Regions from separate parts of the Actinobacillus genomosp. 1 genome, predicted to be linked through region 2. Evidence: riboswitches for the same ligand, from Rfam matches in the RefSeq annotation. Region 2 holds a riboswitch; the other holds the start of a gene.
What was found. A riboswitch is a leader RNA that binds a small molecule or an ion and turns the genes downstream of it on or off. The one in region 2 is predicted to bind lysine.
Positions count from the first base shown of each region.

Region 1: it holds a riboswitch for lysine, as region 2 does, so the genes downstream of both, NYR63_RS02500 (Na+/H+ antiporter NhaC family protein) here and lysC (lysine-sensitive aspartokinase 3) in region 2, are expected to answer to the same signal.

Region 1 covers NZ_CP103834.1:525,231-541,121, forward strand. Annotated here, with positions in the region: gene NYR63_RS02450 (replication-associated recombination protein A) at 1-1,087, shown strand, start outside; gene znuB (zinc ABC transporter permease subunit ZnuB) at 1,169-1,954, shown strand; gene NYR63_RS02460 (class II glutamine amidotransferase) at 2,133-2,930, shown strand; gene metX (homoserine O-acetyltransferase MetX) at 3,009-4,085, opposite strand; gene NYR63_RS02470 (SanA/YdcF family protein) at 4,378-5,067, shown strand; gene NYR63_RS02475 (LutC/YkgG family protein) at 5,193-5,891, opposite strand; gene NYR63_RS02480 (LutB/LldF family L-lactate oxidation iron-sulfur protein) at 6,024-7,433, opposite strand; gene NYR63_RS02485 ((Fe-S)-binding protein) at 7,443-8,168, opposite strand; gene NYR63_RS02490 (L-lactate permease) at 8,337-9,932, opposite strand; gene NYR63_RS02495 (H-NS family nucleoid-associated regulatory protein) at 10,400-10,807, opposite strand; lysine riboswitch at 11,072-11,243, shown strand; gene NYR63_RS02500 (Na+/H+ antiporter NhaC family protein) at 11,367-12,884, shown strand; gene NYR63_RS02505 (substrate-binding domain-containing protein) at 13,089-14,060, shown strand; gene sucD (succinate--CoA ligase subunit alpha) at 14,156-15,028, opposite strand; gene sucC (ADP-forming succinate--CoA ligase subunit beta) at 15,030-15,891, opposite strand, start outside.
Region 2 covers NZ_CP103834.1:783,503-799,393, forward strand. Annotated here, with positions in the region: gene NYR63_RS03585 (LysR family transcriptional regulator) at 1-877, shown strand, start outside; gene argA (amino-acid N-acetyltransferase) at 971-2,284, opposite strand; gene aroA (3-phosphoshikimate 1-carboxyvinyltransferase) at 2,430-3,728, opposite strand; gene hisC (histidinol-phosphate transaminase) at 3,741-4,835, opposite strand; gene NYR63_RS03605 (O-acetylhomoserine aminocarboxypropyltransferase/cysteine synthase family protein) at 5,035-6,303, opposite strand; gene serC (3-phosphoserine/phosphohydroxythreonine transaminase) at 6,509-7,597, opposite strand; gene NYR63_RS03615 (MurR/RpiR family transcriptional regulator) at 7,745-8,617, opposite strand; gene nanQ (N-acetylneuraminate anomerase) at 8,627-9,094, opposite strand; gene ppx (exopolyphosphatase) at 9,293-10,801, opposite strand; gene NYR63_RS03630 (DUF496 family protein) at 11,012-11,347, shown strand; lysine riboswitch at 11,563-11,746, shown strand; gene lysC (lysine-sensitive aspartokinase 3) at 11,844-13,196, shown strand; gene nrdR (transcriptional regulator NrdR) at 13,308-13,757, opposite strand; gene NYR63_RS03645 (YcgL domain-containing protein) at 13,757-14,044, opposite strand; gene NYR63_RS03650 (replicative DNA helicase) at 14,034-15,503, opposite strand; gene NYR63_RS03655 (siderophore ABC transporter substrate-binding protein) at 15,677-15,891, shown strand, end outside.

The sequences.
Region 1 (15,891 bases), 260 kb from region 2:
CGGTGTAAAAGAAATTCGTGAAGCGATTGAGCGAGCTAAGCTCAACCGACAAAGCGGCAGACGAACATTGCTGTTTGTAGATGAAGTGCATCGTTTTAATAAAAGCCAACAAGATGCTTTTCTCCCACATATTGAAGACGGCACCATTATTTTTATTGGTGCAACGACAGAAAATCCATCCTTTGAATTAAATAACGCCTTACTTTCTCGTGCAAAAATTTATATTTTGAAGTCATTGCAGGCGGTCGAAATTGTGCAAGTTTTAACAAATGCCCTCTACAATAAAGAACGAGGATTAGGCAATGAAAGCTATTGCATTGAAGATAATGTTATTGAATTACTCGCCGATTATGTAAATGGGGATGCAAGATTTGCCTTAAATTGCTTAGAGCTAATGTCGGATATGGCGGAGACTTCCTCTCAAGGAAAACGTCTAAATAAAGCGTTATTGGCTGAAGTTTTAGGAGAGCGACAAGCGCGCTTTGATAAAGGCGGTGATCGTTATTATGATTTGATTTCAGCATTGCATAAATCGGTACGAGGCTCATCACCGGACGGAGCATTGTATTGGTATGCAAGAATTTTAACCGCAGGCGGTGATCCGCTATATGTCGCGCGTCGATTACTGGCGATAGCTTCGGAAGATATTGGCAATGCGGATCCCAGAGCGATGCAAGTTGCGATTAATGCTTGGGACTGTTATACCCGAGTCGGAGCTTATGAGGGCGAAAGAGCCATTGCTCAAGCGGTGATTTATTTAGCGGTTGCGCCAAAAAGTAATGCGGTTTATAACGCTTTCAATGAAGCGAAACGTCTTGCGAAAGAGGGCAAAGATTACGATGTACCGGAACATCTGCGCAATGCACCGACTAAGTTGATGAAATCGTTAGGTTACGGTGAAGAGTATCGTTACGCCCATTATGAGCCGAATGCCTACGCTGCAGGAGAAAACTATTTTCCGCCGGAATTAAAGGATACCGTATTTTACCATCCGACGGAACGAGGTATGGAAAAGCAAATTAAGGAAAAATTGCAGTGGTTAAAAGCACAAGATCAATCCAGCTTGCAACAACGTTACAAGCGGTAAAATTTTAAGATTTTTTTGCAAAATTTCAGAGAAATCGGACCGCTTGTATTTTACTGAACAATAAAAACAATAGAGAGAGAAATGTTTGAAATTCTATTCCCAGCTTGGCTAGCCGGCTTATTATTGGCATTTATTACCGCCCCGCTAGGGGCTTTTGTGGTATGGCGCAAAATGGCCTATTTCGGCGATACGCTTTCTCATTCCGCCTTACTTGGTGTCGCACTTGGTATCTTTTTACAGATTGATCCTTATATTGCGGTTATTGTTATGACGCTGATTTTAGCGATGTTACTGGTATGGTTAGAGCATAAAACCGCTTATTCTTTAGATACGGTATTGGGAATTATCGCACACTGTAGCTTATCGCTGGGGGTAATTACCATTAGTTTGCTTGATAATGTTCGTGTTGATCTGATGTCGTATCTATTCGGTGATTTACTGGCAATTGATTTTGACGATGTGGTATTTATCGGCAGCGGAACGTTATTTATCGCCGGTGTTTTAGGTTATTTTTGGAAAAAATTACTCTCGATTACGATTAGTCCCGAATTAGCGCAAATTGAAGGATTGAATGTGGTACGTTTACGTTTAGTATTGATGTTACTTACCGCATTAACCATCGCATTAAGCATGAAGTTTGTCGGTGCGCTGATTATTACTTCTTTATTAATTATTCCGTCGGCAATTGCCCGTCGTTTTGCTCAAACACCGGAAGCTATGGTCGGATACGCTATTGTATTCAGTATGCTTTCCATTACGGGAGGGTTATTATTTTCTGCGTGGAAAGATACGCCGGCAGGGCCTTCGGTTGTCGTTTGTGCCGGAGCCATCTTTTTACTTTCGCTGTTTAGAAAAGAGAAAGTATAGTGATAAATCAGGAAAATTAATTTATATAGCAAAATAAATATAAATAATGACTATAAGCTATAAAATTTTTGATCTAGTTCTATTGAATTATTTTTAAGATTTGCCAAAATATAACCATTAGGCCAGCTAGCCAGCTGGTCTTTCTTTTTTATCACCCTACCTAACGAAGAATAAATTTATGTGTCAATTACTCGGAATGAATTGCAACACCCCAACGGACATTACCTTCTCCTTTGAGGGATTTCGCCGCCGCGCCGGTTTAACGGATCAACATACGGACGGTTTCGGTATCGCGTTTTTTGAAGGTAAAGGCGTACGTATTTTTCGAGATAACCGACCGGGTGCTTCTTCGCCGATGGCGGATCTTGTCAGTCAATATCGTATTAAATCGTTCAATGTGATTGCACATATTCGTAAAGCCACCCGAGGCGATATTAATTTAGAAAATACACATCCGTTTATTCGAGAATTGTGGGGTGAAAACTGGGTGTTCGCACATAACGGAACAGTAGAAGGGGTAGGCGTTTGTGAGGAATGTCATTATCAGCCTATCGGTTCGACAGACTCGGAAGCCGCATTTTGTTGCTTAGTGTCTCAGCTGAGAGAACGTTTCTTAAAAAAACCGAGCGAGAAAGAAATTTTTGATGCGGTTGTAGAAATTACTTCCGAAATTGCCAAACACGGCGTATTTAATTTTATTTTATCGAACGGACATTGGATGATTGCTCGTTGTTCGACCAATCTACATTATGTAACACGTAAAGCACCGTTTAGCACGGCATTACGTGATGATGACGTAGAAATTGATTTTAGCAAATACACCACCGCAAATGATAAAGTCACCATTATTACCACGCAGCCGCTTACCAAAAACGAAAAATGGGTCAAAATGAAAAACGGCGGTTATGCGTTTTTTAAAAACGGCGATTTAGTCGAAGAAATTGAAGGAACATTACCTGAACAAACACACGTGTAGTGTAAAAATTCCATAAAAAAAGACCGCTTGTTATTTATTGCAAGCGGTCTTTTTTTATCTGTTTTTAGCAAACGGAAATTAGGTTTCCGTTTGTAATCCTTTTCTAATCATCGGCTCAAAGAAATCATAATCAACTAAGAAAGCATCATGCCCGAAGTTGGAATGAAATTCGTGATAATCCACCTGCACGCCGGCAGCTTCTAAACGCTGTTTACTTTTTAGTACATCAATTTGCTTAAATAGCTGATCACTAGTAATCGCAACCAAAGTGTAATTTGCTTTAATTCGTTTTAACGCATCAATTTCATGTTCATAGCCTAACGCCGGATCATATAAATCCAAAGCGCGTAATAAACGTAAATAGCTGTTGGCATCAAAGCGATCTAAAAATTTTACTCCCTGGTAGCTCAAATACGATTCCACTTGAAAATAATCGCCCCAAATTTCGGTTTGTTGCTTCATTTCACGCCCGAAAGCACGGGCTAATTGTACATCGGTACGATAAGTCAGCATGCCGAGCATACGAGCGATTTTTAAACCGTTATCCGGCGGTAAGCCGTCGTAATAGTCACCGTGATTAAAATGTGGATCGTTGATAATCGCTTGGCGCATTACGTGGTTAAAACCGATCGCTTCCGCACTTAACGTAAGTGATGAACATAAGTTAATAATATTATTCACAAAGTCGGGATAACTAATTCCCCACTGTGTGGCTTGCATTCCACCGAAAGAACCGCCGACTACCGCATGTAAATGGCTAATACCTAACGCATCGAGTAAAGCCTTTTGTACTTCGACAATATCTTGCACCGTAATAATTGGAAATTGACTTCCGTAAGGCTTACCTGTTTTAGTATTAATTGAGGACGGACCTGTCGTACCTTTACACCCGCCAAGCACGTTAGAACAAATAAAAAAATAGCGATCCGTATCGAAAGCTAATCCCGAACCGATAAAATCCTGCCACCAACCTTGTTCCGGTGCATTTTTATAAGGTTCGGCATCGCCGGTGAGCGCATGGCAGAGTAAGACGACATTACTTTTATCCGCATTCAGCGTACCGTATGTTTGGTAAGCGACATCAATCGGCGAAAGTGTTCCGCCGAGTATCAGGGAAAGAGGTTTTTCTGAAAAAAGGGTAATGCTATGCGCCATGGCTTTTCCTAAGGTTAAAAAATTTTGCGAAAATTAGACCGCTTATTATTATCAGTATAGACGTCTAAACGCCTAAAAATATGTATAAATTAATCGTCAAACACATCTTTGTCAAGAAATTTTAGCCGTCTAAACGTCTAAAATTTTAGACAAAGTTAAACTTGCAATTTAAGCTAACTAGGATATGCTAAATTTTTTTGAACCTTTCAGAACTTATGTAGTCTATCGGTGGTCAAATTAACAAATACTTAAAATTAGACCGCTTGTTTTTAATGAAACAAATGGGAATCGAATGGAATTAACTCAAGCAACAGAAAGTTTGCCAAAGACGTCTTTATGGAAAAGGTGTCTTTCAATCTGCCCTCGTATTGCGTTAGTAAGTTTTGCAATAGCACTTTTTTTGAGTATAGCTATTTTTATTATTGATTATGCGACAGGTATTTATGTTAAAGATAATATTTATACCGATATTAATAAATTACCAAAACACCAAAATGCCGTTGTATTAGGGACTTCTAAATTTTATGCAAAAGGTACACCGAATTTATATTATAAATATCGTTTAGAAGCAGCAGAAAAACTTATAAAAAATGGAAAAGTAGAAAGGCTTTTAGTAAGTGGCGATAATAAAACACCTTATTATAATGAACCTAAAGTAATGTTAAACGATTTGGTGAGAATGGGAATTGGAAAGGAATTTATTCAGCAAGATTTTGCCGGTTATCGTACATTAGACTCTATTGTTAGAGCGAGTAAAGTATATCGCTTAGAATCATTTGTCATTATAACTCAGAAGTTTCACTGTGAACGTGCTTTATTTATTGCTAAATATCATGGTATTAATGCAGTCTGCTTTGTTGCAAAATACCCGGAAGGACATATAAAAGTGAGACTTAGAGAACTTTTAGCTCGAATCGGTATGATATGGGATTTTATGGTTCGGACAGAACCGGAAACGTTAGAGAATAAAAAATCACAGTAAACTCATGTATTGTGAAAATTTTATAATCTTTAGCTAAGAATAGCAGAAGAATACAAAAGCGGTCTGATTTGCAAAAAATTTAACAAATCAGACCGCTTGTCATTTATAAATAATGGAATGACAAATTATAGATCGTCAATCACAACATAGATTTTCGACACCGGACCATGTACGCCGACCACTTTGATTAATTCAATATCGGCGGTTGCACTCGGACCTGAAATGATATTTACGCAAGACGGCATACGTTCGCCGGCTTGAGCTTTCTCATGCAGAATTTGCGCAAGCTGTGCCACTCGAGGTAATACGGTGCTTTTGCGTACGACGACGATAGACGTTGTCGGTAATAAGCTGGTTGAACGTCCGTTATCTTTAGAAGCGAATAAGACGATACCGCCTGATTCGGCTAAACCGTATTCACCATATACGATACCGATATTGGCTTTTTCGGAGTGAGAAATATTTTCTTCACGATTGGTAAAATCCCAAATATAGCTATCAAATTTCTCTTTGACCGCATCGGTAATACCTAAATTTTCAAGACGAGCATCATTATTTAATACGATATTTCCGCCGCCGTATTTTTCACAAACTTCTAATACGGCTTGTGCTACGTCAGCTTCTTTAGTTTCAACCACATCAACCAATAACACTTTTGCAAAATTCATAAATTCGTTGCAAAGTTCTTGTTGAGAAAGATGGGTTAAACGTGTGGTAGGGTGATTATTTACCGGTGTTTCCATTTGATCAGGCACTAATTTACGTTCTCTACCCATACGTTGTGCCAGTTTATTTAAAAAGTTTTCACGATTCTGTAAGTCCATTGTGTTGTCCTATTTTTGCCACATTATTAATTTTTACTCATACAATAAGCGGTTAGAATTTATTGAATTTTTGCAAACTTTTATCTAAAAATAACCGCTTATTTGCCGAGGCTGTGGTTCAAGTCAAATTAATTATTTACGATTTTTAAACCATTCACGGAAACTTTCACCGTCCGCAGTTGGCAAGTCACGCGCTTTTGTCCACTCGGCTAATGCACCGACTTGAATTGGTGCTTTACCGTTTTTAATGAATTTACCGGCAATCTTCGCCCCGACTTTAACCCCCATATTCCAGACTGACGGATTAGCGTTGGCAAAGGTGAAACCTTTAATAGAAAGACGTTCCGAGAACGGTGTTAAACCGGCTTCGGCAATTTTTTCACGGTGTTTAAGGATCAACTGCGCTAGAGGAATTTTTACCGGACAAACGCTATTACATGCGGTACATAGCGAACAAGCATACGGTAATTCTTTAAATTCCTCATAACCGCCGAGTAATGGCGAGATAACGGAACCGATTGGACCCGGATAGATAGAACCGTAGCCGTGACCACCGATTTGGCGATATGCAGGACAAGTATTTAAGCACGCACCACAACGAATACAGCGTAAAACTTCCGAAAATTCACTTTCTAAAATTTTTGAACGACCGTTATCGACAATAACAAGATGGAAATCTTCCGGACCGTCTGTTTCGCCTTCAAGACGAGGACCGGTCAGCCAAGTGTTATAAGCGGTTAATTTTGCACCTACCGCACTACGACATAACATAGTAATCAGAGCGTCTACTTCTTTGAAAGTCGGTGCGATACGTTCCATACCCATTACCGCAATATGCGTTTTCGGTAAGGTAGTCGCTAAACGAAGGTTACCTTCATTGGTTACTAAGCAGACAGAACCCGTTTCCGGTACGGCGAAGTTACAACCTGAAATACCGATATCAGCGGCTAAGAAGTCTTTGCGTAATGTTTTACGTACGAAAGCATTCATTTCTTCCGGTTGCTCGGTACCTTCATAACCTAATACTTCGTGTAATTCTTTGCGAATACGATGACGATCTTTGTGGATCGCCGGTACCACGATGTGAGATGGTTTATCGCCTACGATTTGAAGTAAGTATTCACCAAGGTCGGTTTCCACCACTTTCATACCTTCCGCTTCTAATACGTGGTTTAAACCGATTTCTTCGGTTACCATTGATTTGGATTTAACAATGGTCTTTGCTTTTTTCTCAAGCGCAACTTTACGGATATAAGCGGTCGCTTCTTCAGCGGTTTCTGCAAAAAAGACGTGGCCGCCGTTTTGAGTCACCTTTTCGCTTAATTGGTATAAATAAGCGTCTAAATTTGCTAAAACGTGGTTACGGAATTGTTTTGAAAGATCACGCCATTCTTCCCAATTTCCAAGTTCATCCACCATTTTTTGACGGTTTGCGCCGATGGTTTCTTGTGCTTTCACCACCGCTTTACGCATGATTTCATTATGAACTTGCTGTTCTACGCGTTGTTTAAATGGTAGGGTGCTAGTTTGTAAATGTGACATAGGGCTTCCTTACTCTTGCATTAATACTTCTGCGATATGCATAACTTTTACGTTTTTACCTTCACGGTTTAAACGACCGGCAATGTTAATTAAGCAACTAACATCCGCACCAACCAAATATTCAGGCTCAACTTCAGTAATATTAACCACTTTTTCGGTAACCATTTCACCTGAGATTTCAGCCATTTTGACGGAGAAAGTACCGCCGAAACCGCAACAGGTTTGTTGGTTGTGAATCGGTAGCAATTCTAAACCCTTAACATTTTTTAAGAGGGTGAGAGGTTCGTCCACGATGCCAAGTTTACGGCTTAAGCTGCAAGACGGATGATAAACCGCTTTACCGGTTAAACTTGCGCCGACATCCGTTCTTTTTAACACGTTTACGATAAAATCGGTTAAATCGTATAGGCGAGCGGCAATTTTTTCCGCACGTTTCGCCCATTCCGGTTCTCCGAAACGGTTTAAATACTCGGCATAGTTTTTGATTGCATATACGCATGAACCTGCCGGTGCAACGATAGGGTAGTCATTCGCCTCAAACGTTTCGATAAGGTTTTTCATGCCCGGAATCGCTTGTTTTGCATATCCGCTGTTCATTGCCGGTTGTCCGCAACAGCCTTGTTTTTCTAAGAAAACAACGTTACAGCCCAATTTTTCGAGTAATAGTACGCTGTTTTTGGCTACGCCGGCTTTAACAATATCGGCAATACAGGTTACATAGAAATTTACGTTCATAAAGAACTCCCACTTAAATAAAAATAAGAAACAATCGTATTTAAAATGCCAAAAATGACAAAAGGAAGTCAGCTGACTTCCTTTTACGCAATGTAGGTGAAAAAGTTTTAAAATTAACCGCTTGTAGTGTAGCACGTCTGCGGTAAATCTTTCTCTACCACTTTTTTATTAAACATTAAAGAACAATGGAATTACCGTTAAGGCAACGACTGCCGCAATCACACCATAGATAAACATCGGTACGACGGTTTTCTTAATAATCGCACCTTCTTGGTTTTGGATATTTAATACAGAGTTTACCGCAACGATATTGTTAATACATACCATGTTACCCATTGCACCGCCTACGGATTGTAATGCAAGTACTAATGAAGTGGATAAACCGGTAATTTCTGCGGTTGATAACTGTACGCTACCGAAGGTTAAGTTAGAAACCGTGTTAGAACCGGAGAAGAACGCACCTACCGCACCTAAGTATGAAGCGAAGATTGTCCAATATTCACCGGTTGCCGCAGCAAAGTTCTTACCGATGATTTTTACCATTGAGCCGTCGTTACCGACTAACATTAAGTTCACCATGATTAACGCACCGACTAATGCGATAAACGGGTTTTTCGTTTGTTTGAAGCTACCTGAAAATACTTCTTTCACTTTAGCACCGCTTAAAGCAAATAACGGAATACAAATTAATACGGTAATGACGAACGGAATTAATGCAGGTACATAAAGTAATTTATAGTTTGCACTTACGGTCGTACCAAAGATATTTTTTAAGCTAAAGATTAAACCTTCACTGATTTCAAATTGACCTAATGAACCTAATTGAGTGCTGATCCAAGTCGTTGCATTATTCATCATGGCTTTAAACGGTAACTGCTGGATACGCGTTACGATTAAGAAGCCGATTAATAAACCGGTAGGAAGTAATGCTTTTGCCACTTCTTTAGTCGTAACGTCAGAGGTGTCTAAAGTGTTTTCTACTTTCGCTAAGCCTACACCTTTATTGGCAAGGAAAATCGAAATAAACATACCGATTGCACCGCCCACTAATGAAGGGAATTCGTAGTTTACTTGCGCAAGGAAGAAATAAGGAATAACGCAAGCAAATACGCTTAAGTAAATGAATACGATATTTTGACGAATTTCTTTCCAGCTTACGATAAAGCTTAATGCAATGACCGGAATGATTAATGCAGCAAATGAGTGGATTAACGCAGTCATTGAGCCGATTTCAAGAATTTGCGTTTCCGCCAAGTTTAATGAGCCGAAACCGAACCAAGTCGGAGTACCTACCGCACCGAACGATACCGGTACCGAGTTCATTACTAATGCAAGAATCGCCACTTTAATCGGATTAAAACCTAAACCGACAAGAATCGGAGCAGCGATTGCCGCCGGTGTACCGAAACCGCTTGCACCTTCAATCATAAATGCGAATGCCCAACCGATAATCATAAGCTGTGCTACCGGATTAGGGTTAATTGTACCTAACCATTTGCGTAGCGTATTAGTGACACCGGACGCTTCGGAAAAACGGTTGAATAAAATTGCACCGAAGATAACGGTAATCGGGGTAAATACCGACATAATAGCCGATGAGATATTTGCACTGATAATCGTAATATCGGTTGCAAAGAAGAGAAGGTGGATAATGAGTACTACTACCGCAACCCATGGTAATGCAACATAGGATGGTAATGCGTTACGTTTTACCATTAAGTAAATGAGTAAAACGATTGGGAAAATACTAAGGAATAACGCCATAAAAAGCCTCGTAATGCAATTTAATAATGAATGGTTAAAATAATGTTAAATAGGTAACTGCATTGTATGTAAGATTTTTCAAAAAAATAGAGGGTATGTGTAAATTTATGATGAAGATCACACTTTTTAGAAATGATTGATTAAAAAACAACCACCAAAATAAGCAAAAATTTAACAATTATTTTAAATTACCTCTAAGGAGGTAAAGAAAAGAGAAAGAATATAGAAGTAAAAAAGAAATTGGTAAGGAATAAAATTGAAGACCTAATTATGTAATATGAGATATATAAATACGGTATTTTTATTTAAAAATGTAGCGTTATAAATAAGATGAGTTCTAAGTTTTAATCGTTGATTTTATAGGAAAATAATTATTTTAAATGTGAATAGAATTATGTCGCATAAGATTAAAATTAATAAAAAAACAGGATTAATATTATATTAATCCTGTTTTTTTAAATGAAAAATTAAATTGCGAAAGATTCTAAACTTTTACCTTCATCTAATGCTTTTTGAATCGGACGAGGTGTTCGACCCTGACCGGTCCATGTTTTTTCATTGCCGTTTTCGTCAATGAATTTATATTTTGCCGGACGAGGGGCGCGAGGCTCTCGTTTTTTATGTTCCGTCGTATTATTTAATAATACAACAAGTTCTTCGGCAGAGATTCCGTCTTGTGCTAATAATTCCTTATATTTTTTGAGTCCTTCCATAAGTTTGTTCTGTTCGAGTTCTTGCGCTTTTACAGCTTCACGCTTTTCTTCAACCACACTAGATACTTTTTCAAGTAAAGATTCCATTTGTTCTAGCGTTGAATCTTTCGCAATGCTTCGCAAGTTACGGATATTCGATAATGTTTTTAAAATGTCTGACATTTTTTATCTCCAAATAAAGACCATATAAAATAATAAAAATAGTATAATTATTGTAAAATTCCAGAATAATATTTATCCCGAAAATATATTTATATATTAACGGAATACTTTTTTGAGGTAAAGCGAGTAGATTCATTATTTTTAAATTTTATGATTATATGGAATAAATTTATTATCTATATTAGTTATGAGAATAATGTTAGTAAAAATATGCTGTTTATCTCTTGGCAAGCGGATAAGATTCGGGTAATCTTATGTCGTCCTACAAATTGTAGAGGTGCAAATCCGATAAGTACTTTTTCTGAGTGGAGAACGATGAGGAAAAAAGAAAGGCGTATTTGCCGAAATCAGTTAAGCGTCATCTTAATTGGTTGGGGTCGTTGCCGAAAGGGACGACACTGTCGTAATCCTTGTATTACGGAGTGCTACTGCTAGGGTCGGTTCTATTCTTATTATTTCAGATTGCCTACCTCATCTTATGCATTGCATAAATTTTCTCAGTAGATCCTCTTCTTTGTTTGGCTAGTATTTCATTACAAAGTTATTTTTTAGAGGTTTTATGAATTTAATTGATTATTCAAGTTCGTTGCTGTCGGTGATACCTGCATCATTGGCACTACTTTTAGCTATTCTGACCCGTAGAGTGCTGCTATCTTTAGGGATCGGTATATTAGTCGGTGCTTTTATGCTTTCTGCAACGTTCGCAGACGGTTTTGTTTATTTAAAAAATATTGTTGTCGGTTTGGTTTATTCTGACGGTGAATATTCATTTGGAAAAGTACAGATCTTAATTTTCTTACTTTTATTAGGGGTATTTACCTCTTTATTGACATATTCGGGTAGTAATCAGGCTTTTGCTAATTGGGCGAAAAAACATATTAAAGGTCGCAGAGGTGCGAAATTATTAACCGCTTGTTTAGTGTTTGTGACTTTTATCGATGACTATTTCCACAGTTTGGCTGTCGGTGCGATTGCTCGTCCGGTTACGGATAAATTTAAAGTTTCTCGTGCAAAATTAGCCTATATTCTTGACTCAACCGCCGCACCTATGTGCGTACTTATGCCGGTTTCCAGTTGGGGAGCTTCAATTATCGCAACGATTGGTGGTCTTTTAGCGACTTATAATATTACCGAATATACGGCGATTAGTGCTTTTGCTTCAATGAGTCTGATGAACTACTATGCGTTATTTGCGTTAGTGATGGTGTTTATCGTGGCATATTTCTCATTTGATATCGGTTCTATGAGTCGCTTTGAAAGAAAGGCGTTAGCTTCCGAAGCACATAGTAACGAAGATTCGGATGTTGAATCTCAAGGCCGTGTTTATGCTTTGATCGTGCCGATTTTAGTCTTGATTTTTACAACCGTTACTTCAATGATTTATACCGGAGCTCAAGCACTGGATACCTTTAGCTTATTGGGAGCGTTTGAAAATACCAATGTAAACCTTTCTTTAGTTATCGGTGGGTCGGCAGGCGTATTAGCGGTAGTGATCTGTACCCTCGGTTTAATTAAAGCGGCGGATTATCCGAAAGCAATTTGGCTCGGCTGTAAATCAATGTTCGGTGCGATTTTAATCTTAACGCTTGCTTGGTTAATTAGCAGTGTCGTGAAAGATATGCATACCGGTGATTATTTATCGACATTAGTAGCCGGCAATATCAATCCTGCTTTTTTACCTGCTATTTTATTTGTGCTTGCCACTGTTATGGCGTTTGCAACAGGTACAAGTTGGGGAACATTCGGGATTATGTTACCGATTGCCGCGGCAATGGCGATTAATGTGGATGCGAGCTTATTAATTCCATGTATGTCTGCAGTGATGGCGGGGGCGGTATGTGGCGATCATTGCTCACCGATTTCAGATACGACGATTCTGTCTTCAACCGGCGCACAATGTAATCATATGGATCATGTGACTTCTCAGTTACCGTATGCGTTACTTGTGGCAGTGGCTTCTATCTTCGGGTATTTAGTACTTGGCTTTAGCGGATCAGCCGTATTCGGATTTATCACTACGGCGATTGTTATGATTGCATTGATTTTTATATTTAAATCTAAACAAGCTACAGCTTAGAATATGCTCTAAGTTTTTGACAAGCGGTGAAATTTGTAAGAATTTTTGCAAATTTTACCGCTTGTTTTTTTATGATTATTTATCTCAATGAATTTGTTAAATGTGTGAATTACCTCACATTTTTTCCATATTTAATTGTGTACTATCCTTGATATAGTAAATTTGATATAAAAAGTAGTATTAATGATCTTGAGGAGGAATAGTATGAAAAATCTAGCAATATGTGCATTAGCGGTTGGGATTGGTTTGTCTTCTTCTGTTATGGCTCAAGATACATTGGGTGTGAGTTTATATCAGTATGATGATAATTTTATCCGATTAATGCATGATAAATTAATTGAATATTCCTCAGAAAATCCATCTCTTTCTTTATTGATGAACGATGCGCAAAATTCTCAATTCGTACAAAATAAACAGGTACAAACATTAGTTAATCATAAAGTGAAGGTGCTTGCGGTCAATTTAGTTGATCCTAGCGCGTGGGTCACGGTTATCGGTAAAGCTAAAGAGGCTAATTTGCCGATTATTTTGTTTAACAAAGATCCGGGTGTGAAGGCAATCAGTAGCTACAAAAAGGCTTATTATGTCGGTTCGAATCCTGAAGAAGCTGGTAAAGCACAAGCTAAGATGATTGCGAGTCATTGGAAAAATAGTAAGGCATTGGATTTAAATCACGACGGAAAAATGCAATATGCGCTCTTAAAAGGGGAATTAGGGCATCCGGATGCGGAAATACGTACCAAAGCAGTGATTGAAGAGTTAAGTGTGCAAGGCATTAAGACGGAGCAATTAGCATTGGAATCCGCCGTTTGGAATAAAGAAATTGCAAAAAATAAAGTAAATGCTTGGTTATCGACACCGCAAAATAATATTGAGGTGATTATTTCTAATAATGATAGTATGGCGATAGGTGCATTAGAGGTTGCAAGTGAAAAAAATAAAACATTGCCTATTTATGGTGTTGATGCATTACCGGAAGCACTAGATTTAATTAGAAAAGGAAAATTAGCCGGTACGGTGACAAACGATTGGCGTTCTCAAAGTCGAGCGATTATTGATTTTTCTCGTTTACTTGTAAAAGGCGAAGTGCCGGAAAACAGTCAATGGAAACTTGATAATAGAGTATTGCGGATTCCGGCAATGTCGATTGATAGAGGCAATATCAGTGATTTCTAATTTAACCTAAAAAACATTTAAGGACTGAACTAATGTGTTGTTGAATTCAGTCCTTTTCTTTTAACTATAAAAAATAGCTAATTAGTTGGAGGAATTTATTTATATAGTACTTCCTTTAATGCACTACCTATTTCAGCAAGGCTTCTAACGGTTTTAACCCCTGCTTCCGCTAATGCCTTAAATTTCTCGTCTGCCGTGCCTTTACCTCCGCTAATGATAGCCCCGGCATGACCCATGCGTTTTCCCTTAGGAGCCGTCACGCCGGCGATATAACTTACTACAGGTTTTGTTACGTGCATTTTAATAAACTCGGCGGCTTCTTCTTCGGCACTACCGCCGATTTCACCAATCATTACTATCGCTTCAGTTTCAGGATCCGCTTGGAATAGTTTTAAAATATCAATAAAACTTGAACCGGGAATCGGATCACCGCCGATACCGACACAAGTTGATTGCCCGAATCCTTCATCCGTTGTTTGTTTTACCGCTTCATAGGTTAGTGTTCCGGAACGAGAAACAATACCGATTTTACCTTTTTTATGAATATGTGCCGGCATGATACCGATTTTACATTCTTCAGGTGTGATAATACCCGGACAGTTCGGACCGATCATACGTACGCCAGTTTCTTTTAATTTCTGTTTTATACAAACCATATCCAGCGTAGGAATCCCTTCGGTAATACAAACGATTAGTTCAATGCCCGCATCAATCGCTTCTAAAATCGCATCTTTACAACCGGGAGCCGGTACATAAATTACACTTGCAGTCGCCCCTGTTTTTTGCACCGCCTCACGTACGGTATTAAAGACCGGTAGTCCCAAATGGGTTGTACCGCCTTTATTCGGCGAAACACCGCCGACCAATTTGGTACCGTATGCTAACGCTTGTTCACTATGAAAGGTGCCTTGCCCACCGGTAAAACCTTGACAGATAACTTTTGTATTCTTATCAATTAAAATCGCCATATTATTTTCCTTCCGCTGCGGTGACCGCAAGTTGTGCCGCTTGTGTTAATGTTGTTGCCGCAATTAGGCTTAAGTTACTGTTTGCTAAAATTTCACGACCTAATTCCGCATTAGTACCTTCTAAACGAACTATAACCGGAATATTGACACCGACTTCATTAACCGCCGCAATAATACCTTCAGCAATGAGATCACATCTTACGATACCGCCGAAGATATTCACTAATACGGCTTTAACATTGTGATCGGAAAGAATCAGTTTAAAGGCTTCCGTTACACGCTCTTTAGTGGCACCGCCACCGACATCTAAAAAGTTAGCCGGACGACCGCCGTGTAATTTAATAATATCCATCGTACCCATGGCTAAGCCCGCACCATTGACCATACAGCCGATATTTCCGTCTAAAGCGACATAGTTGAGATCCCATTTCGCCGCATCGGCTTCTCGTACGTCTTCTTGGCTTGGGTCTTGGAGAGCTTTAAGTTCGGGCTGGCGGTAGAGCGCATTACTATCGACTACCATTTTGGCATCTAAACAGAGTAATTGACCTTGTTTAGTCACTACCAATGGATTAACTTCTAATAAAGAGAGATCTTTTTCAATAAATAATTTAGCGAGTTGCACAAAAATATGTGAGAACTGTTTGATTTGATCGCCGGCGAGTCCGAGTTGGAAAGCTAATTCTCGACTTTGAAAGGGCTGTGCTCCGGTAGTCGGATCAATAGTCGCTTTGTGGATAAGTTCAGGTGTGTGATGGGCAACGTCTTCAATATTCATACCACCGGCACTCGATGCCATAAAAACTATTTTTTGAGAGGAACGATCAACCGCTGCACCCAAGTATAATTCACGTTCAATTTGA
Region 2 (15,891 bases):
TAATCTTTTCTGTCGAGTAATAGAAACGCAAAGTTTTACTCAAGCCGCCCAACTGGAACAGATCTCATTGGCAATGGCAAGTAAATTGATTGCTCAACTTGAAGAACATCTCAACGTACGACTATTACACCGTACAACTCGTAAGATCACTCCCACCGAAGCAGGTTTACTTTATTATCAACGCTGCTTGCCCATTCTTAACGAATTAAAAGATGCGGAGAATAGTGTAAGCAATATTACCTCAACATTACAAGGGAAAATCACAATTTCTCTGCCGATGGACTTCGGGTCACGTTTCGTTGCGCCTTATCTAGGGCAATTTATGACAACCTATCCGAATATTCAGCTCAATATTGAATTTAGTGATCGTCGTGTTGATGTGGTGGCGGAAGGCTATGATTTGGTATTACGTATCGGTGCCCTTGAAGACAGCTCTATCGTCGCAAAACGTATTGCCCGTTCGGAACTCGTACTGCTTGCCTCGCCAGAATATTTAGCAAAACACGGTACGCCGGAAAATTTAGCACAATTAGCCGAACATACGTGCTTAATCTATGAAAATCATCAGCAATGGCAATTTACGGACGGTGACCAGAAAGTGAAAATAAAACCGAATGCGCACGTCATTTCCAATAACGGCTATGCGCTATTACAGATGACTAAAGCGGGACAGGGTATCGTTAATTTACCGCTGTTTCTAGCCAAAGAAGAAATAAGTGCCGGTAAATTGGTGGAAATTTTACCTCAATATAAACAACATTCGATCGATATTAGTATTTTATATCCGCACCGCCGTTACTTATCGCCCAAAGTAAAAGTGCTGATTGAATTTTTGGCAAATCTTATGCAAGAGCGTCATCAATATTTAGTGAAATAAGCAATAAACGGTTTGATTTTCTATTTTTTGCAAAACAAAACGCCTTTCTTTTTAAGAAAAGGCGTTTGCAAATATTCAATAAAATCCGACCGCTTACTGTCCGAGATCCAGGATTAAAATCTTTGACATTCGTTGATAGTTATAATGTTCACGTTTCTCTTTCGGTAAATCGTCTGTTGTGGAAAGTACAAAGCCGCGCTCTTGAAACCACTGGGTTGTGCGTGTCGTTAGCACAAATAATTTCTCAACTTGTAATTTATAGGCACGGCGTTTAATCGCTTCTAATAACACATCGCCTCGTGATGAATCTCGATAATCGGGATGAACCGCCACACAAGCCATTTCCGCCATTTTTTCTTCCGGATAATGATTCAATGCCGCACACGCAATCACTATGCCGTCACGCTCAATAATGGTATAATTGCTGATTTCCATTTCTAATTGTTCACGCGAGCGTTTTACTAAAATGCCTTGTTCTTCTAACGGTCGAATCAAATTTAACAAACCGGGAATATCAAATGAGGTTGCCAAACGAATATTTTCCGAACTCTCTTCCGATAACTGCGTACCGATACCGTCACGAGAAAACAACTCTTGCAGTAATGAACCGTCTTCCTTATAGCTGAGTAAATGCGAACGTTTAATACCGGCATGGCAAACTTCAATGGCCGCTTGTAAAAAACGGGCGGCAGAATGATGATATTGTCCGGACTCAATAAATTGCGTTAAATAACGTTTAGCTTCACGAGGGTGTAAATCCGATAACACATTGCCTTCCGAATCCAAGATCCCTTGCTGATCGCAAAAACCGATTAGCTTATCCGCTTTTAACTTAATCGCAATTTGCGTTGCAATCTCCTCAAACGGTAAATTAAACATTTCTCCAGTCACCGAAGGCGCAATCGGACCGATAACCACGATCGCATCTTGCGCTAATTGTTGCTGAATCCCTTCGATATTAATCCGGCGAATCTTACCGCTTAAACCGTAATCCACACCGTCAATTACACCAAGCGGTTGCGCTAATACCGCATTGCTACTTACTACATTTAGTACCGGAGAATTCGGTAAACGTAATGACAAACGAGAAAAAATATCATAATGCAATCCGCCGACCGCTTGCTTAACCACTTCTAACGTTTTGCTATCGGTAATACGAATATGCTTATGATAAGCGGAACTCATCTGATTTTTTGCCAATAACTCGTCAATTTGGCAACGAGCACCAAACACAATCACCAGCTTGATGCCTAAACTATGCAACAAACTGATGTCATTGGTAATATTAATAAAATTCGGGTGAGCAATCGCATTACCGTCTAGCATAATCACAAAGGTTTTCTCTCTGTGCATATTTACGTAAGGCGTGGATTGTCTGAACCATTGGACTAATTCTGTGTTACGCATAACTTCCTCATTATTTTTATTTTTGATAAATTTATATCAAAATGAATATTTATGCAATAAAAATGAATTAAAATTTATTTATACCCATAAAAAAGCGGTTGAATTTGTAAATTCTTTTACAAATCTAACCGCTTATTATCGCTTTTTATGTTCTTTCCGACAACTTTTCAAATTCGGTGAAATAAGTCGGGAATGTTTTTGCCGTACAATTCGGGTCTAAAATCGTGACCGGTGTATCAGATAATGCAATCAATGAGAAACACATCGCCATACGGTGATCATTGTAGGTTGCAATTTCTGCGTGTTGGAATTGCGTGAGCGGTAAAGGCTGAATACGAATAAAATCTTCGCCTTCCTCAACGGTTGCTCCCACTTTGCGCAATTCGGTCGCCATCGCCGCTAAACGATCGGTTTCTTTAACACGCCAGTTATAAATATTACGAATCACGGTTTCCCCTTCGGCAAATAATGCGGTAGTCGCAATCGTCATTGCTGCATCCGGAATATGGTTCATATCCATATCCACACCTTTAAGCTCGCCTTGCTCCGCTTGGATAAAATCGTCGCCCCAAGTGATTTTAGCTCCCATCGCTTCTAACACATTGGCAAACAAGCGGTCGCCTTGGATCGAATTTTTACCAATACCGGTTACCTTCACTTTACCTTTAATCGCACCGGTGGCTAAGAAATAAGACGCAGATGATGCATCACCTTCCACTAAGTATTTCTGCGGTGAAATATAACTTTGGTTACCTTTAACGATAAAGGTTTGATAATCTTGATTTTCAACGCTTACGCCGAAATCTTTCATCATCGCTAAGGTAATATCGATATAAGGTTTTGATACCAGTTCACCGATAATTTCAATCTGCATATCGCCTTCGGCAAGCGGTGCCGCCATCAGTAAAGCGGTTAAAAATTGGCTAGAAATTGAACCGTCAATTTGTACTTTTCCGCCTGTTAAGCCAGTATTTCGGATTGCTACCGGCGGATAACCTTCATTTTCCAAATATTGAACGCTTGCACCTGCTTGGCGAAGCGCATCAACCAAATGTTTAATTGGGCGTTCTTTCATACGAGGTTCTCCGGTTAAAACCACTTCCGCTTCCGAAGATCCTTTTAAGCAAAGTGCCGCCGTTAAAGGTCGCATTGCCGTACCGGCATTGCCTAAAAATAATACCAGCCCGTTTTGCCAGTTAAATGCACCGCCAATTCCTTCAACGGTACAAACCGTCTTATCTTCCGATAATACATAGTTTACCCCTAACGCTTTTAACGCATTGAGCATATGGCGAATATCATCGCTATCTAATAAATTAGTAACTTTAGTCGTCCCTTTCGCTAAGGCGGCTAATAATAATGCTCGGTTCGAAAGGCTTTTTGAACCGGGTAAATTAATCTCACCTGCTATACGACGAATCGGCTCTAATGTAATTTTTTCCATTTTATTCTCTGCTTAACCCAATACTTTTACTAATGCGGCAAACAAGCGGTCATTTTCTGCCGGTAAACCGATACTGATACGTAAATGATTCGGCATACCGTAACCGGCAATCGGACGAACAATCACGCCTTCACGTAATAAGGCTTCGTAAATCGGTGCAGCAGGACGTTTGAAATCAATCGTAATAAAGTTACCTTTGGAAGGAATATAATCCAAACCTTGTGCTTGGCAGAATGCTTCATAACGTTGCATCTCTTGGCGATTATTTTCCGCAACTTTTTCCACAAACGCATCGTCATTCATCACCGCAATTGCAGAAACTAATGCAAGGCTGTTACAGTTAAACGGCTGACGTACACGATTGAGTAAATCGGCGATTTCAGCATTAGATACTGCATAGCCGATACGTAATCCGGCAAGTCCGTAAGCTTTGGAAAGTGAACGAGAAACAATTAAATTCGGATATTTTGCTAATAAACCGAATGAATCGACACGCTCGCAAGCGTCTGTAAACTCGGTATAGGCTTCATCGAGTACTACCAACACATTTGCCGGTACTTTCGCTAAGAAAGCGTCAATTTCAGCTTCAGTTAAGAAATTGCCGGTTGGGTTGTTCGGATTAGCAATAAAAATCAATTTGGTTTTTTCATTGATTGCGGCAAGAAACGCCTCTAAATCATGTCCCCAATTTTTTGCCGGAATCTCACGAGCCACCGCATTAATCGCTTTAGTCACTAACGGATACACGATAAAGGCATATTGCGAATAGATAATTTCATCTTGCTCGCCGGCAAAAGTATGCGCAAATAATTCCAATAAATCGTTTGAACCGTTACCTAAGGTAATTTGATTTGGTTGTACACCGAATTTTTTTGAAATAGCCGCTTTCAGCTCAAATCCGTTAGCATCCGGATAACGAGTAAGATCATTTAATTGCTTAATAATCGCTTGTTTGGCACTTTCCGGAAAACCGAACGGGTTTTCATTAGAAGCCAGTTTAATAATATTGCTGATACCCAGCTCACGTTCTAATTCTTCAATCGGTTTACCCGCTTGGTAAGGAGAAAGGGATTTCACACCCTCGTTGGCGATGTTGAGAAATTGCATTTTTACCTCTGTAACATTATTTTTATTTCATTGTTGAAAGATTGTATTAAAGAATCCCAATCTTTGCCAGTAAAAAATATGTTACAGATGGAAAGAAATTAATACAAACGTAATGGATTGATTTTCTCTCTTCCCTTCATAAACAAGCGGTCGTAAATCTAGGAAAATTTACGACCGCTTATACATTCATATTAAGTCTTTACACAGCTTGCTCAAATGCTTGAGTTAAATCAGCCAGAATATCTTCCAGCGTTTCGATCCCGACCGAAAGACGAATCAATGTTTCGGAAATATTCGCCGCTTTGAGATCTTCCGTACTTAACTGACGATGCGTAGAAGTTGCCGGGTGTAACGCACAAGTACGAATATCCGCCACATGCACTTCTCGAGAAACTAACTTAAGCGCATTCAGCCATTTCATCGCAGTTTCTTTATTACCTTTTAATTCAAAAGAAAGCACGCCGCATAAGCCGTTAGGCGTATATTTTTGCTGTAATGCGAAATCCGGTGAACTTGCCAATGCCGGATAATATACGCTTTTTACTTGAGGATGCGCTTCTAAAAATTCCGCAACCGCCTTAGCATTGGCAAAATGTTGTTTCATACGGAGGGATAATGTTTCCAACCCTAAGTTCAGTAAGAAACTGTTTTGCGGTGCGGGCGTCGCGCCTAAATCTCTCATCAATTGCACTCGAGCTTTCACCATATACGCCGCTTTACCGAACGTTTCGGTATAAACCAGCCCGTGATAGGTTTCATCCGGTTGGTGGAAGGCTTTAAATTTAGGGTTATTCCAATCGAAATTTCCGCCGTCAATAATCACCCCGCCCAATGCGACCGCATGACCGTCAAGATATTTTGATGAACTATGTACCACTATATTAGCGCCGAATTCAAAAGGACGGCAGAAATACGGCGTAGCAAAAGTATTATCGACAACTAACGGACATTCCGCCGCTTGCGCTAATGCGGCAAATTTCTCAATATCCAATACGCGTAACGCCGGATTTGCAATAGTTTCACCGAAGACCGCTTTAGTATTCGGACGAATCGCTTTTTTCAATTCTTCAATCGGGGCAAATTGATCGACAAAAGTCACTTCAATCCCCATTTTGCGGAACGTATGTGCGAATAGGTTATAACTGCCGCCGTAAATGCTGGATGCGGAAATAAAATGGTCGCCGGACTCAAGTAAATTCATTAACGCATAGAAAACCGCAGACTGCCCCGATGCGGTACACATAGCCGCAACCCCGCCTTCTAACGCCGCAATTTTTTCTTCCACCGCATTCGTCGTCGGATTTGCTAAACGAGTATAAAAGAAGCCCGCTTCTTCTAAATCGAATAATTTCCCGATAGATTCCGCACTATCATAGGTAAATGTCGTACTTTGTACGATAGGTAAAGCTCTCGGCTCGCCGTTTTTCGGCGTATAGCCTGCATGTAGGCAAAGTGTTTCAAAATTCATAAATATTCCCTTTTTGGTTGAGTAAAGTTTTTTGATTGTAACAGAAAACGATACAGTTATACGCTTAGTTTTAGCGAATGATCCGTTAGGATTTTCCTTTCATATCAAAATAAAATAATATATTAAAACTTATCGGAAACATAAAATCGACCTGTAAAAAAACCACCTGCACGGCAGATGGTTTCTTTTTATATACGCTCAAGTATTACGCGTTTTCTTTCGCAAATTTATCCATAAATCCAATTAACGCTTGCACGCCTTCAATCGGCATAGCGTTATAGATTGATGCACGCATACCGCCTAACACTTTGTGTCCTTTTAAAGCATGTAAGCCGCAAGCGGTCGCTTCCGCCACAAATTTTGCATTTAATTCGTCATTATCGGTGGTAAAGGTTACATTCATCACGGAACGATTGGCTTCGGCAATATAATTACGATAGAAGTTGCTGTTATTTAAATAGTCGTACAACAATTTCGCTTTAGCTTCATTACGTTTTTCAATCGCCGGTAAACCGCCTTCTTTGATTAAATGTTTAAATACCAATGAACATAAATACCATGCGAATGTCGGCGGCGTATTGATCATTGAATCGGCATTGACTTGCGTTTCGTAATTCCAGATAGACGGTGTAGCGGTACGCGCCTTACCAATTAGATCTTCACGTACAATCACTATCGTAATACCTGCCGGACCTAAATTCTTTTGTGCGCCGGCATAAATTAAACCGAATTTATTAATATCGATTTTACGTGAAAGAATATTCGAAGACATATCCGCCACTAATACCGCATTACCTACGTTCGGAATATCGTGAATCTCCACCCCGCTAATCGTTTCGTTCGGACAGTAATGAACGTAGTCATACTGTTCGGCAATATCACTGAAATCCGTACGAGTTACCGAGATGATCCCGTTTTGATCTTTTTCTACAATATTGATTTCATCGATTTCGCAGAAATTACGCGCTTCTTTCGCCGCCGTACCGGACCAATGACCGCTGTTTAAATAAAGAGCCTTACCCTTTTCGCCGATTAAATTCATTGGAATCGCCGCAAATTGTCCTCTCGCACCGCCTTGTAAAAATAGGATCTTATAGTTATCCGGAATATTATAGACTTCACGCAGATCTTTATCCGACTGTGTCGCCAACTCCATAAACAATTTACCACGATGACTGACTTCCATCACCGAAGTCCCTTGATTTTGCCAATTTAATAATTCTTGTTGAGCTTGTTCCAAAACGGCTTTCGGCATCATTGCCGGGCCTGCGCTGAAATTATAAACTTGTGTCATTGTGTTTGCCTCTTTGTGTGTTTTTAAAACCGATTCAATCATTCTAGCGAAAATATTCGCTATTTTAAAAGTACTTTTTTACGGAAAAAAAGTAAGCGGTCAAATTTACAAAAATTTCTGCAAATTCGACCGCTTGTAATTTATCGATTATCGACCGTGAACGCGTTGTTCTAAGATTACGTCTAAAGTTTTTTGTTTTTGCTGAATCGATTTTTCCGGCTCCGCTTTAACCAAAAGCGAGTAAATCAGATCAAGTACAAACAATTGCGCCATTTTGGTCCCGATCGAATCTCCTTGCATATGACCTTGTCGATTACCGTTAATCAACACATAATCCGCCACATTGGTAATCGGCGAACGAATATGATGAGTAATCGCAATGGTTTTCGCATGATTTTTTCGTGCGATTTTCAACGCACTGATTACCTCGTCGGAATAACCGGAATGGCTGATACCGATCACAACATCGCCTTCACGTAACAATGATGCCTGCATATACATAAAGTGGTTATTAGTAACCGCATCGGTTTGTAAGCCGATACGCATCAATTTATGTTTTGCATCTTCTGCGGTTAATCCGGAAGATCCCACACCGAATAAGAAAATACGCTCAGCTTTTTGTAATTCCGCCACAACGTATTCCAACTCTTGAAAATCCAATAAATTAATCGTTTCCGCAATCACATTATTTAAACTGCTTTGCAGCTTCACTGCGATTTCTTTAGGCGTATCACTCTCGGAGACATCCGTATCAAAAATAGAATTACTTCGTTTTTCTTGTGTGGCCAATTCGATTGCCAAATCCAATTTAAAATCGGTATAGCCTTTAAAACCGAGCGTACGACAAAATCGGATAAAAGTTGCTTCGCCGACATCCAACTGCTTTGCCACTTCAGATAGTGAATTTTGGCTTAAAATTTCAGGTTGAGCCAAGATCGCCGCTGCAATTTTCTTTTCCGTTTTAGTCAAACTGGTTTGTAATGCCCCGATTGTATCTAATATTTTACCTCTAGCGGACATATACGCCTCCTATAGATAACTAACAGGTACTTTTACTACAAGTTTTTTCAGTAGTTTATTTTGTCCGCTAACGGTATTGCCCGGTTTATGCGGCTCATAAGGAAGGAAAATCGCAAACATATTCGGTTGTAATATCAACTCATTTTTATCTTCAATCGCATCTGTCAATTGGTAATCGTCTTCATCTCGATATTCGTCAAATAAAGTTAAATCAGGTTCGCTAAGACCATACTCAATCATTTCCTCTCCGGAAATAAGTAATTGAATATCAATAAATTTACGGTGCATTTCAGCTTTTTTATCTTCCGCCGGCGAGGTTTCAAACTCCATTACGTTCATTCGCACCCCTTCTTCCAAATCTTGCCACCCTAAAGGGAGATTAACTAAATCTAAATTTTTAAGTTTTCCGCATAAACGAGCAAAAACGGGTGGTAATGATTTTGCATAATCCGCACGAGATAAATCACCTAATAACATATAAAGTCCTTATCTTAATTAACTATTACATAGATTGCCGTATCAATTCAGCAAATACTCCACAAATGAAGATATACTCCAATAATTGTAGGTTAAAGACTTATCGTAGAAATAACAAGGAAGAAAAGGAAAAAATGAGAACTAGATCAAAATTTTATAAAGGAAGAGGCATAAACGATGATGCCTCTTTGTATAGGACTAACTCACATTGAGTACTAAACCGAGGAAAGCTAAATATTTTTTCTCTTCCTCCAAGTCCGCTAACACCAACGGATTTTTAGCAAGGAAACCGGAATCGAACGTTAAAATCCAGTCATTATTATTTATATCAAGCGATAAGTTTTTAGGAGTAACCGTTGCTTGACGAGAACGATTAAGCAACACCGCCAATCTAAATAATCTCAATAACGTTAAAATATCCCGATGCTGATAGCGATTGGTACTACGAATATCGCTACGCTTAAATCCTTTCAGATGAAAACGCATTAAGGTTGCCAACAAATTCTGCTGTTCAAAATCAAAACCGGGTAGATCTCGATTCGCAATAATGTAAGCGGAATGTCTATTGACACCGTTATGATTGATCACAATGCCGATTTCATGCAGTAAACTGGCCCACTTTAACATACCGGACAATTCCGCCGTTTGACGACGGTTTCTCCAACTTTTAACTTGTTCAAATAATGCCAGTGCCGTATGCTCCACTCGATTTGCTTGTTGCTGATCGATATTAAACTGCTCGGCTAACGCCTCTGCCGTACGCTGCCTAATATCGCCCACTTGGAAACTTTTTTCCAAGCCGTACATTACCCCTTCTCGTAACGCACCATCGGAATAACGCATAGATTCAATTCTGAAAGTATGAAAAAGGGCGAGTAAAATCGCTAATCCTGGCACTAAAACATCGGCGCGTTCTTCTATTAATCCTTTCATTTGGATAGCACTAAGAGAATTAAAACGTAAACAGTCGTCTATTAACGCCTGCAAACGTTCTTCCGTAATTAACCCGTCGCGATAACCGTTTGCAATTAATACTTTTTGTACCGTTTTTATCGTGCCGGAAGAGCCTAATACGTGTTGCCAACCGAGCTGACGATATTCCCAAGCCAGATCTTCGATTTTTTCCATCGCAAGTTGATAAGCACTGTCAAAACGTTCTATATTTAGTTCACCTTTTGCAAAAAAACGCTTAGCAAAACTCACACATCCCATATGACGGCTTTCGGCACGTAACGGCGTAAAGTTATCGCCGATAGTCATTTCCGTTGAGCCGCCGCCGATATCAACCACAAATTTTCGCCCGCGTTCCGGTTGCGTATGGCTTACCCCGGAATAAATCAGACGAGCCTCTTCTTGCCCGGAAATAATTTGGATGGGATACGGAAATACTTCAGCCGCCTGTTTTAAAAACTCATCATTATTAATAGCGCGGCGTAAGGTATAGGTTCCGACAACTTTCACATTGTCTGCGGAAAAACCGTGCAATCTATCTGCAAATAGGGCTAAACATTCCACGCCTCGGGTAATGGCTGCTTGATCTAAAATACGGTGTTCGTCTAATCCGTCCGCTAAACGGACTCTACGCTTTAAACGAGATAGCACTTGAATCGAGCCATTCACAATTCGTGCGACAATCATATGAAAGCTGTTCGATCCTAAATCGATCGCAGCAAACTCTCTCGGCGTTAATTGTTTAGACGATGACATGAAAAATATCCTTATAAGCGAACATTGAAGATAAAATATTGGAATTCTATCATTTTTACTACGAATCGATAGAAAATTTCTTAATTAATTTGACTATGTCGTTGTTTATTTGCACAAATAAATCAGGCGATACAAAACATTTTGACGAATCAGGTTAAAAGGTCTAGGATTCATTCAGTTTTATTATTCACTAACCAAGAGGATCCTCAAATGGCTGATGTAAAAAAACAATCTTTCCAAGATATGTTGGATTATGTTCATCTCTACCGTTTAAAAAATAAACTCCATCGTGAAACAGCGGATAATGATCGCAAAATTCGTGATAACCAAAAACGTGTATTGCTTTTAGATAATTTGAATCAATATATTGATGATTCGATGAGTGTAGAAGATATTCGCGCCATCATTGCCAATATGCGCGACGACTACGAAAATCGTGTAGACGACTATATGATCCGTAATGCGGAACTGTCAAAACAACGCCGTGAAATCCGCCAAAAAATGGCGGCACATAAAACGGCTGCATCAGAAAAAAATGAGAAATAATTAATTTCTCTCATAGCGGTCGGAATCGTTTAATTTTTTGCAAAGATAAATTAAACATCCGACCTCTTTTATTTTACCGCTTTATTTCCCTCAAATTAGCCCATTCCTTAAGCATTCTTTTCATTCCGAATAAATATCGTTTGACACCTTTATCATAAAAAGGTATTTCTATACACGCTTTCCGGACTATATTGGAAAGAAGTAATGATTTTTATCATTGCGGGAGAGGCGCAACACTCAGGCAGTTTAATCTAAGGCAACTAGGGCCGTTTGAGGATTAAATGATGGGAGTGCTTGCCGAGGTGTGAATTCACTAGACTGGAATGAACATCGGCTGAGTCAGGTTGAATCCTATCAGCTGTCATTTAACACAAGTTTAAATGGAGTGCTCTGATTAATTGGTTCTTAAATCAAACCGCCTAATCTACTCAATTTCCTTTCGAATATCCACTACACAACATCATCTATTATTTTTTGATTATAGGAAATTCTTATTATGTCTCATCTTTCGGTTGCAAAATTCGGTGGAACCAGTGTAGCAAATTTCGACGCAATGACGTCTTGTGCAAATATCGTAACGGCGGATGCCAATACTCGTGTCGTGGTACTTTCTGCATCAGCAGGCGTGACCAATTATTTAGTAGAATTAGCGAACGGTTGTGAAAAAGAACATCGTGAAGAAATCTTAAATGCGGTACGTACTATTCAATATAACATTATTGAGAAATTACAAAATCAAAGTGAGATTTCTGCCGAAATCGACGAATTATTACAGCATATCAGCGCATTAGCCGAATCCGCAAGTCTTGCGACATCTAACGCGCTCACCGACGAACTCATCTGTCACGGTGAAATGATGTCCACCAAAATTTTCACTCAATTATTAAAAGAACGTAATTTTCCGGCTGTTTGGGTAGATGTGCGTGACATTGTCGCGACAAATAGTAATTACGGTAAGGCGGCACCTAATGATGAAAAAACGCAACAACAATCCGATGCGATTATTAAACCGTTAATTGCCGCAGGTAACGTAGTGATTACTCAAGGCTTTATCGGTCGAGATGATGAAGGTAAAACAACCACATTAGGCCGCGGCGGTTCAGACTACTCTGCGGCATTATTAGCGGAAGTATTAAATGCAAACGACGTTTTAATTTGGACGGACGTACCGGGTATTTACACTACCGATCCGCGTGTCGTACCGAACGCAAAACGTATTGATACCATGGCGTTTAACGAAGCGGCGGAAATGGCAACTTTTGGTGCCAAAGTATTACACCCTGCCACATTACTACCGGCCGTACGTAGCAATATTCCGGTATATGTCGGTTCAAGTAAAGCACCGGAACAGGGCGGTACTTGGGTAACGCGTGACCCGCAACCTCGTCCGACTTTCCGAGCAATTGCGTTACGTCGTAACCAAACACTATTAACGCTTTCCAGCCTTTCAATGCTTCACGCTCAAGGCTTTTTGGCTAACGTGTTCGCCATCCTTGCAAAACATAAAATTTCAGTCGATGTGATTACTACGTCCGAAGTAAGCGTTGCATTAACTCTAGATAAAACCGGTTCCGCATCATCAGGTGCAGATATGTTATCCAAAGAGTTACTTGATGAATTAAACGCTTATTGCCACGTACAAGTGGAAAACGATTTAGCGTTAGTTGCGATTATCGGTAATAATTTACATACTCAAGCCGGTGTAGCGAAACAGCTATTCCATACGATTGAAAATTTCAATATTCGTTTAATTAGCTATGGTGCAAGCACTAATAACGTTTGTACGTTAATTAAAAATGCTGAAGCGGATGAAGTTGTACGTGCGCTTCACGCCGGTTTATTCGAATAATAGTAGAAGATTCAGGACAAAAACAAGCGGTCGGCTTTTGTAAATTTTTAGCAAAAACCGACCGCTTATATTGTATTAAGCTATTTCCAAAATACGCATACCGACGTATGACTATTCTCTTAATTTTTCAATTTCTTTCGTAAACTCTTCGATATCATCAAAACTGAGATACACTGAAGCAAAACGAATATAAGCGACTTTATCCAATTGTTTTAAAGCATCCATTGCAAGGCTACCGACTAATTTACTCGGTACTTCTCTCTCACCGGTTGATTGAAGCTGAATAATAATTTTACTGATAGCTTTTTCCACATCATCCGCACTAACCGGGCGTTTTTCCAACGCACGATTTAAGCTGACTCGTAATTTATTTGCATCAAACGGAACGCGGTTACCATTATTTTTTACAATATAAGGTACGACTAATTCCGCAGACTCAAATGTCGTAAAACGTTCTTTACAGCTGGTACATTCACGACGGCGACGAATTTGATAACCGTCCGCAGCAAGACGAGAATCGACGACTTTGGTTTCTTCTGCGGCACAAAACGGGCAGTGCATTAGTTACCCCCTTTATGCTGTTCAAGGAATGTTTTGAGCAAATTTTCCGGTGGAGGCGGCATCTGTAAGAAAAAGCCTTGCGTTTGAATCGCTTGCAAAACTTCTTCGTTTTTTGACCGCTTGAGCTGCTTTTCACCGGTTAAATTAAATAACATCACAAATTGCGGTTTACCAAACATTTGGCGTAATGCTTCCGGTACGCTATCAAATTGATCTCGCTTTGCTACATACAGGAACATCCCCTCTTTTTTAGGACTTCTGTAAATCGCACAAAGATTAGTACTCATCGTCATAGGCTCCGCCTGTATAATTATCAAACCTTGAATATTGACCTTGGAAAGTTAAACGGACTCGTCCAATTGGGCCGTTACGCTGTTTACCGATAATGATTTCCGCTATCCCTTTTAGATCCGAATTATCGTTATACACTTCATCACGATAAATAAACATAATTAAGTCCGCATCTTGCTCAATAGAGCCGGATTCACGTAAATCCGAGTTTACCGGACGTTTATCCGCACGTTGTTCCAAGCTGCGGTTTAACTGCGACAGCGCCACAACCGGCACTTGCAATTCTTTCGCTAATGCTTTCAGAGAACGAGAAATCTCAGCAATCTCGAGGGTTCGGTTATCGGAAAACGCCGGCGCACGCATTAATTGCAAATAATCCACCATAATTAAACTTAAACCGCCGTTCTCACGATAAACTCGTCTTGCCCGCGAACGCAATTCGGTTGGTGTTAAGCCAGAACTATCATCGATATAGATATTTTTACGCTCTTGCAAAATTGCCATCGTGCTGGATATTTTCGCCCAATCTTCATCATCATGAATCTGTCCGGTTCGGATCTTGGTTTGATCCACGCGAGAAAGCGAAGCCAACATACGCATCATAATTTGGTCTGCCGGCATCTCAAGGCTGAAAATCAAGACAGGTTTTGCCGGTTTTTTTCGCGGATTACCGTATTCATCCAAATCATTCGGATCTTCTACATCCAGTAATGACGCATTTTCACATAGATTCATTGCGAAAGTGGTTTTACCCATTGACGGACGTGCCGCGACGATAATTAAATCTGACGGCTGTAGCCCGGCAGTTTTCTTATTTAGGTCAAGAAAACCGGTTGAAACACCCGTTACCCCACCGTTATGGCGATTTTTTGAAAGCATCTCGATACGGGCAAGCGTATTAATTAAAATATCATCAATCTTCTGAGGACCTTCATTTGCTGCATGGCGTTTTTCTGCAATTTCAAATACGATACGTTCAGCTTCATCCAAAACATCTTTAGAACTTCTGCCCTTGGTATGGTATGCCATTTCCGCAATTTGATTACCCGCCGAAATCACACCGCGTAAATCCGAACGATCGCGAACAATATCCGCATAAGCAAGAATATTTGCAGCACTCGGTGTATTTTTGGAGAGCTCGGCTAAATAAGCGAAACCGCCTACATCTTGCAATACGCCTTTGTCTTTTAACGCCTGATCGAGCGTAATAATATCTATAGGCTGGTTGTGGCGCACTAACTCCACCATCTGCTCAAAAATGGTGCGATGCGCATAATTATAAAAATCACCGGCTTGAATGCGCTCAGATACATTATCCCAATGTTCGTTATTCAGCATGATTCCGCCTAATACGGCTTGTTCCGCTTCAATAGAATGTGGAGAAATCGCAATTTGTTCCACTTGCTTATCTCTTGAATTCTCTTTATTTATTGGCGTGTACTCAGGCATATTCATACTCTTTCTATTAATCATATCGGTAATTAGTTTAACGGAATTTTCTGTAAATTGAAATTTGCAAATGTTAAGTGAAAATCGACCGCTTAAATTTTACTTTACATTATTAAAAATCCTAATAGAATTATTGGGAATCATTTTCATTACATCCACTCACTAAAGGAATGCTCATTATGTTGAAAAAGGTATTATTTAGCTTAACGCTTGCAGCTACACTCACTACATCCGTATTAGCAAAGGAAGTTACCATTCCGACTGTTCGTGGCGATGTCACTTTTACACAAACACCTACGAAATTAGCTGTTTTTGATGCTGTTGCCATCGATATTTTATCTCATCTGAACGTACCGATTGCCGGTAGTCCCGATGTTGCTAAAACACTCCCTTA